Regions from separate parts of the Marinobacter sp. L-46 genome, predicted to be linked through region 2. Evidence: predicted binding sites of a transcription regulator. Region 2 holds the regulator's gene; the other holds the start of a gene.
The links. The regulator sigma-54, encoded in region 2, starts transcription at its own class of promoters, with help from an activator protein. The targets are predictions, from matches to a motif close to ANTGGCATNNANNTTGCTNT.

Region 1 (3,891 bases), on a different contig from region 2:
CGGGTGGTTTTCAGAGGAGATTCTTCATAGGCCAGGCCGCCGCGCAGGGCGAAGTGCTCACTGAGCTGGTATTCCGCACCGATGCGTGGGATCAGGATGTCATCGAACTCGATCTTCGGGCCATTCACGCCGTTCTGCATGCGAATGGTATCGCTATCAAATGCATCGCCGAGCTCGGACCAGTTCTGCTGCTCCACGCTACCACCTACGCGCCATCCGTCACCGGCGTACTGCATACCGGCGACATAGGTTTCCGGCTGGAAGGAGTCGATGGTGGAAACTGCCAGGCTAAGGCCCGGGTCCGGAATGGTCTGGGTAACGATGATGTTGGAGTCTACCGTGGTGGAAGCGGAAGACTTGGTGCGGTAAGCAAAGGCCGCTTCCCAGCCGTTCAGGAAACAGTCGCTGTCCGGGCAGAAGGTGCTACCGAAATCTACGGTGGTGCCCAGAATCGTCTTCATGGCGGGCTCTGCGTTCACCGCCAGGCGTTCGCGGCTGGTTTCGCCGCCCAGTGTGGATACCGCATCCAGCTGCGCCGTCGCATCCAGGGTCACCCGGACAGACAGGCCAGCAGAAATGCCGCGCCACAGCGGCGTAGCGCCACCCACGTTCAGGAACAGCGGCTCTTTACCATATTGCAGGAACTGGCCGTTCTCGGAAGTTTGCGAGTTGAACGCCAGCATTTCCTTACCGTACTTCTCCACACCGGCAATAAAGCCCAGATAAATGGGGTGCTTGAAGCGAGTGAGGGAACCCAGGTTAGTTTTCATGCCGATCAGCACGTGCTGGCTGGGGGAGTTAGCCAGTACATCGCCGTTGGCATTGGGGTTGGCTGAACGCAGCTCCTGCTCGGCGTGCAGTATGCCGGTAGTCAGCTCACCCCGGGTGTCCTTGGTGAGAGACGCGGGGTTGTAGTAGGTGACGGATACCTGGTCGTTGAACATGGACAGCGACTGGGCGGTTGCCACATCTATGGGCATTACGCCGTAAGTGGTGCCCAGGTTGCCCATGCTCGCCGAGGCGTTCATGGTAAGGCTGGCGGAAACTGCTGCAACTGCTAGGGACACTGCCCGTACGGAAAATCGGGGAGAGGGGGCCATTGATACACTCCGTTCGCTCGTTATTGTTGTATTCAAACCTGACACCCTGCGCCATCGCGGACCTCGGGTTTGGCTACATTGGTTCAGTGGCAAGTGTATTGGGCTTGTCCGATGAGGACTTTGGCATTTTTGACACAGGTCAGTGTCGGTAAAACCACGTAGTGCTAGCCCGTGACTTCAAGTTAGCGCTAAGTCATTGAAATAACGGGTGTCAGGTGTGATTTTTTGTAGCGTAATGTTTCTTGGGCGAGGTAAAAAGAAAAGGATAAATTGTGTTGTTTGATAAATGTGACGGGGTGTTATGTAGCGTAATAGGCGGGTAAAAACCTGTGCCGGGGTGCTATGTAAAGTTTCCCGACACAGGCTTTTGGTTACTTCTGCAGTTTGCGCCGTGAGGCGATCAGGCCGGCAAGGCCCAGGCCGAAGAGGGCCAGGGTGCCGGGTTCGGGGACGGGGATGGTTCTTGCGAGGTAATTCCACTCCTCGAAGCCAGAGCCCACCCGGTCGTACTCTGTGTAGAATGCAAAGTAATCATCGGCATCGCCCTGCAGCAGGCTGTCGAGAATGAACAAATTGAGGTCTCCCTTCCCGCTACCGCACTGCCCCGGATTGTCGCAGATACTGGCCTGCAGGATAACAGTAACGTCTCCGTTCAGAGCATTATCCAGGTTCCAGACCGGGGCATAGCCCGCCAGGAAGTTGTCCGACGCGCTGCCATCGAACTGGGTGCCGGTGTAGCCGCCATTGTTTTCTGGAATTCGAAGGTCGTCACCACCGAGGAAAATCTGGATTTCGGTCAGGTCAATCTGGTTTTTCCTTCCGCCTTCTTCATTGGCGTCCATGGAAAACTGGTAGTAGGACAGCCCCCCGATGTCGACGGTGCCCAGATCGCCAAACAAGACGGAGTGGGTCCAGATGCCGGATTTAGTGTCAAAATTTATACCATTGCCTGGCGAATAGTCGGTATTGTAGCCGCTTTGGGTGTCGCTATTGCCTTGGGCCTGAACCCGAACAAAGGGCTTGAAAACCCCGGTTCCGGTGGAAGGCTCTGTCGGGTTCGCAGCAGCTTCGAAGATGGTGCCGTCGGCGGTAGTGCCAGACGATTGGCCGCAAGGCTCGGATGCCGTGCAGAGAATCTCGATGGTAGCAGCATGGGCGCCGGCCATGCCAAGCGAGCCGGCCGCAGCCATACCGGCAAGCAATAGTGTTTTGGTTATCGTTGAACGGTTCACGTGACACTCCTTCGTTGCGGTTCGCAACCTTGTCCTTTCTCGCTAGAAAGGTAGCAGTATGTGTGCCAGCTTCGTAGTTGTTTGTATTCAGGAGTGTTTTCGGAAGTTCTGAAAGTGATGTGTAAAGTTTTTTGACGGTGTGGTTGTGGCGGCTTCGGAAGGCAGCGGGAGAATAGAAAGAAATGGTGGGCCCAGCTGGACTCGAACCAGCGACCAAGGGATTATGATGCCTTTGAATTTAGCTTCTGCCTGCTTGCTTGGTGGCCTACGGTGGAGCTGCCTTGCTGCAGGGTTAACAGGCTTTAAGCCCTTTTTAACCTTGCGACTCGCGTGTCAGGGGCAGTGCATCTGGCTGCCAACCATCTGGCAGGGCCGGCCGCTCTGATGAATATGTGTTGGTCCCGCACCTCGATTATAACGGCCACCCATGTTGTCCCAGTATCCGCTGGCGTCACAGTGAGTTGATAACGCCGGAGGTCATCCATTCTTCTGGAATTCCTGCTTGCATGCCGAGCTGCTGTGGCTTTAATCTTTCCGCTAACACGACCCCTGCCTCTTGGCTCCGATAGGAGGTTGCGCGGGGGATTTTTGTAATTTGTGGTAAGCCACACTTGAGTAATGCACCACTCGTGTCTATTATTTGTTGCAACACGGCCCCAATCGGTGGATCCGCTTTGCGGTGAAGCTGCTGCGGGGTTTTTTATTGCCTGCTTTTCGGGAAACACTCCCAACCTCTCCATTCATTCGACACGCCAAAGGCGCCCCAGCCAACCCCAATCGATTGGTTTTCTGGAAATTCTGTCAGTAATTCCGAGAGCCGTTGCCACCAGCTGGAACTTGGGTTGATGGAGCTCAACAGCGTCCGGCAGATACACAGCAACAGAAAAGGTCGGGCAAGGATATGTTCATTGCCGCGCGCCCAGGCATTGTCAAAGTCCGGCACAACGCCCTTGGGAGGTTTTTGTGGCTGGTCTACAACGTTACGGTTCCATAAGCGGCTGTGATGGGCGCATACGTTGCGCAAATAGTTCAGACTTCGTAGCCAAGAGGCGAGAGTCCGGCCATTCTGAATCCCATATTTGTCCGCGATGGTGTCCTGGTCTTCCGGGCGCATGCCATCATAGAGCTCTGACAATGTGTTGAAATCCCATACCTCGCAGGCAATCCAGATAGGCAGAGGGTGGCCATACTTGTTTTTATTGTGCTTGATGAAGTCTTCCTTGGAGCGGGCGATTTGCATGGCCTGCTTCTTCATCCAATCCACGTGTCTGGGTAACCCTGTTTTAGTGTCTGCCTCCTTGGCGAATCCCTCGAACAGAATGCCTGGATTCAGATAGGCGAATGGGTCATGCCCACCCAGGGTGTGGGATATATCGACCCGCAATGCCACTTCGATACGCTCGAGCGCATCCAGGGCAAGGAGCCGAAGCTTTTTGTCGAATACGTACAGGCGTACGGCCGCCTCGAAAGATGCGCCCGGCTTGAAGCTGTCCAGAACGGTGCTGGTTTCCTTTGTTTTCTTCCCTCGGGGGATGCCCTTACCGATGGGGCAAAACAAC
Region 2 (3,891 bases):
CAGGTGCTCGCTGGTGGCTTCTTTGGGCACAACCAGGGCAAACACCAGGTCTACCGGCTGGTTGTCGATGGCATCGAAGTCCACCGGCTCGGCCAGGGTCATCAACACTCCGATTACCCGATCCAGGCCTTCCAGGCGGCAGTGGGGTATGGCGATACCCTGCCCGATACCTGTGCTGCCAAGACGCTCCCGGGACACCAGGTTGTTGAAGATGTCGTTATCGTTGAGAGTCTCGTCCTGATAGTGAATCCGCTCGGCAATAAACTCCAACACCCGTTTCTTGCTGGACGCCGGTACCTGGCACAGCGTCAGTGCAGGGGCCAGGATGTTGTCGATGGTCAGGGATGTATCGCTCATGGATTAACTGTGAACCCGTAAAAAAAAGGCTGCGGCCGGTAGCCCTGCCGCAGCTCGTTCGATTGAATTACCCGGTAGCCTGCGCCTGAAGGCGCTTAGCCGTTACCGTGCATCCGGTCTACGTTCTTTTCCTTGTGCTTGAGGATCTGGCGGTCAAGCTTGTCCACCAGGGCATCGATTGCCGCGTACATATCCTCGTTTTCAGCCTTTGCGTGAATCTCGCCACCAATTACGTGGAGGGTAGCTTCAGCCATCTGGCGAACTTTCTCAACTTCCAGCGTCACCTGACAGTTACTGATGTGGTCAAAGTGGCGCTCAAGCTTCTCGAACTTGGTGTTGACGTAATCCTTCAGTGCAGGGGTCAGTTCTACGTGATGGCCTGAAATGTTGAGTTGCATTGGCGTCTCCTGTTGTCATCATGCCGGCGTTCCGCCGGACTGAGTACCAGAGCTTCGTGCCCCGGTGAATATTGGTAAACGATTGCCGGTAAAGGCTTAAACCAGTCGCTTGCGTTCGTTCGAAGGAGGTATGTGCATGGCCTCCCGATACTTGGCCACGGTGCGCCGGGCCACGTTGATACCCTGTTCCCCTAGCATGGCCGCAATTTTGCTGTCGCTCAACGGCTTTTTCGGGGTTTCCTCTGCAATCAGTTTCCTGATCATGGCACGAATTGCCGTAGAGGAACACTCCCCGCCTTCGGCGGTGCCCACGTGGCTGGAGAAGAAATACTTCAGCTCGAAGATGCCCCGGGGTGTGTGCATGTATTTCTGGGTGGTTACCCGGGAGATGGTGGACTCGTGCATCTCCACGGCCTGGGCGATGTCCGACAGGATCAGGGGCTTCATGGCCTCCTCACCCTGGTCCAGGAAGCCCTGCTGGTGCTCGACAATGCGGGTGGCCACTTTCAGCAGGGTTTCGTTGCGGCTCTGCAGACTCTTGATAAACCACTTGGCTTCCTGCAGCTGGTCGCGCAGGTAAGTGTTGTCGGCGCTGCTGTCGGCCCGGCGAATCAGCGAGGCGTAACTGGCGTTCACCCGGATGCGCGGAGCAATTTCCGGGTTCAGTTCCACCCGCCACCGGCCTTCATGCTTGCGCACGATCACATCGGGGATTACGTAGTCGGTATCACCGTGATCAATCACATCCCCCGGTTTCGGGTTCAGGCTGGTAATCAGGGCCAGGACTTCCCGCAACTGGTCTTCCTTCAGCCGGCTGCGGCGCAGCAGCTGCGCGTAGTCACGGTTGCCCAGCAGGTGCAGGAACTGGGTGACAACCTGGCGCGCCTGGCGCAGCCAGGGGGTGTCCGGTGGCAGCTGGTTCAGCTGGATCAGCAGGCATTCCTGAAGGTCCCGGGCAAACACACCCGGGGGGTCGAAATGCTGCAGCCGGTGCAGCACGGCTTCTACCTCATCCAGGTCCAGTGGGTCTTCATCGCTGTCTTCACGCAGGCCGGCGTGGATTTCGTCCAGCGGCGAGGTGAGATAGCCCCGGTCGTCCACGGCGTCCATCAGGGCGTGCGCGATGGCCTGGTCCCGTTCGCTCAGGGGGGTGAGGTTCAGCTGCCATTCCAGGTGATCCCGCAGGGTTTCCGTAGGGGAGTTGCGGGTTTCGAAGTCCGAGTCGTTCTCGTCGTCGTCTTTCGGAGTGCTGGCCGGGGCGGTTTGGTAGATGTCTTCCCAGGCGGTATCGACCGGCAGGTCGTCAGGAATGGTGTCGGTAATGTCGTTTTCCGAGTTCCAGTCCGGCCCGTTTTCGGATTCGTCCCAGTCGTTGCTGCTTTCCGGGGCGTTGTCATCCTGGGCGCTGGCGGTTTCGTTGTGCTGGTCGTCAGAACTTTGCTGTTCGGTGGTGTCGTCCGGGCCGTGGTCGTCGTCCTCGGCGGTTTCCAGCATGGGGTTGGAGTCCAGCGCCTGCTGGATTTCCTGCTGGAGATCGAGGGTAGAAAGCTGCAACAGGCGGATGGCCTGCTGCAACTGGGGCGTCATGGTCAGGCTCTGGCCCAGTTTTAGCTGTAACGAGGCTTTCATAACCATGGCTTTAGATCCATAACAGACTGGTATCCCGGTAAAAAATCGAATTTCCTTGCAAGATCTTTGCCGAGTTTACTTGTTACCGTTCTGCAACACAATCAGACCTCGGTGAAAGGGCGGGGCGCTCCGCTTAAAGGCGGAATTCGTCCCCCAGATACACCTCTTTTACCTGCTGGTTGGCGAGGATGGCCTCGGAGTTGCCGGAGGCAATGATGTGGCCGCCGGACACAATGTAGGCGTTCTCACAGATGTCCAGGGTTTCCCGCACGTTATGGTCGGTAATCAGTACGCCAATGCCCTTATCCCGCAGGTGCCGGATAATGTGTTTGATGTCGCTGACGGAAATGGGGTCTACCCCGGCGAAGGGCTCGTCCAACAGGATGAAGGCAGGCTCCATGGCCAGGGCCCGGGCAATTTCCACCCGGCGACGTTCGCCACCGGACAGGGCCATGCCGAGGCTGTCCCGGATATGGGTGATGTGGAATTCTTCCAGCAGCTCTTCCAGCTTGGCTTCCCGGTCGGCCCGGTTCAGGCCCTTGCGGGTTTCCAGGATGGCCATGATGTTGTCCCGCACGGTGAGTTTGCGGAATACCGAGGCTTCCTGGGGCAGGTAACCGATGCCCTTACGGGCGCGGCCGTGCATGGGCAGCGGAGTGATGTCCTGGCTGTCGATGGTGATGCGGCCCCGGTCTGCCGGCACCAGGCCTACGATCATGTAAAAGCAGGTGGTTTTGCCTGCGCCATTAGGGCCCAGCAGGCCGACGATTTCTCCGGAGCGGATCTCCAGGGAAACATCCAGGACCACTTTTTTCTGCTTGTAGCTTTTGGCCAGATTACTGGCCCTGAGTACTGCCATCAGAACCTTCCCCGTTACTGGACTGGCCGGTGTTACGCGGCTGGATGACCATTTCGACCCGGCCGGAACCGCCGGTTTCTGTATTGCCGCCCTCGGCGGTGACCACCCGGCTGACCGTATTGTAATGAATAACATCACCCTTGAAGGTGTTGCCCGCCTGTTCGATGACGGCCTGGCGCTCGAAGGTCAGCTGGTTGTCTTTCGCGGCCCAGGTAATGTTCAGGGCGCTGGCATTGGTCATGCCTTCGCCTTCCCGGGAGGGCTGGCGGTAATGGGCGGGTGATCCACTGGCTTCAATGCGGCTCAGGCCCTGGTCGTCCCGGTACAGCACCGCCCGCTGGGCTTCCAGCCGGGTGCTGCCCTGCACCAGTTCCACGTCGCCGGTGTAGGTGGCCACGCCGGCGCTGTCATCCAGCCGGGCGGAGTCGGCACTCACCTGGATGGGGGTGTTCGAGTCCATATCAAAGGCCATCGCCGGGGCGGCCAGCATCAGCGCGGCAGCCAGCAGCGCCGGCGGATAAAAACGGAGCTTACCTGACGGTTTCATATTGCCCTTCCACCCGGGAGTTGAGTTCCAGTATGCGTTGATCAATCCAGGCCTTCATGCCGGTGGCCTGGGTGGTACCGAACGGCTCGGTAATGGTTACC

Region 1: the regulator sigma-54 is predicted to act here: its motif matches at 2,383-2,402, upstream of AC13DJ_RS11990 (PEP-CTERM sorting domain-containing protein).

Annotation. Positions count from the first base shown of each region.
Region 1 covers NZ_JBSXOP010000073.1:39,914-43,804, reverse strand. Annotated here, with positions in the region: gene aupA (alkane uptake protein AupA) at 1-1,100, opposite strand, end outside; gene AC13DJ_RS11990 (PEP-CTERM sorting domain-containing protein) at 1,472-2,332, opposite strand; gene AC13DJ_RS11985 (Abi family protein) at 3,033-3,891, opposite strand, start outside.
Region 2 covers NZ_JBSXOP010000045.1:29,995-33,885, forward strand. Annotated here, with positions in the region: gene ptsN (PTS IIA-like nitrogen regulatory protein PtsN) at 1-357, opposite strand, end outside; gene hpf (ribosome hibernation promoting factor) at 453-755, opposite strand; gene AC13DJ_RS05135 (RNA polymerase factor sigma-54) at 852-2,384, opposite strand; gene lptB (LPS export ABC transporter ATP-binding protein) at 2,518-3,243, opposite strand; gene lptA (lipopolysaccharide transport periplasmic protein LptA) at 3,221-3,790, opposite strand; gene lptC (LPS export ABC transporter periplasmic protein LptC) at 3,774-3,891, opposite strand, start outside.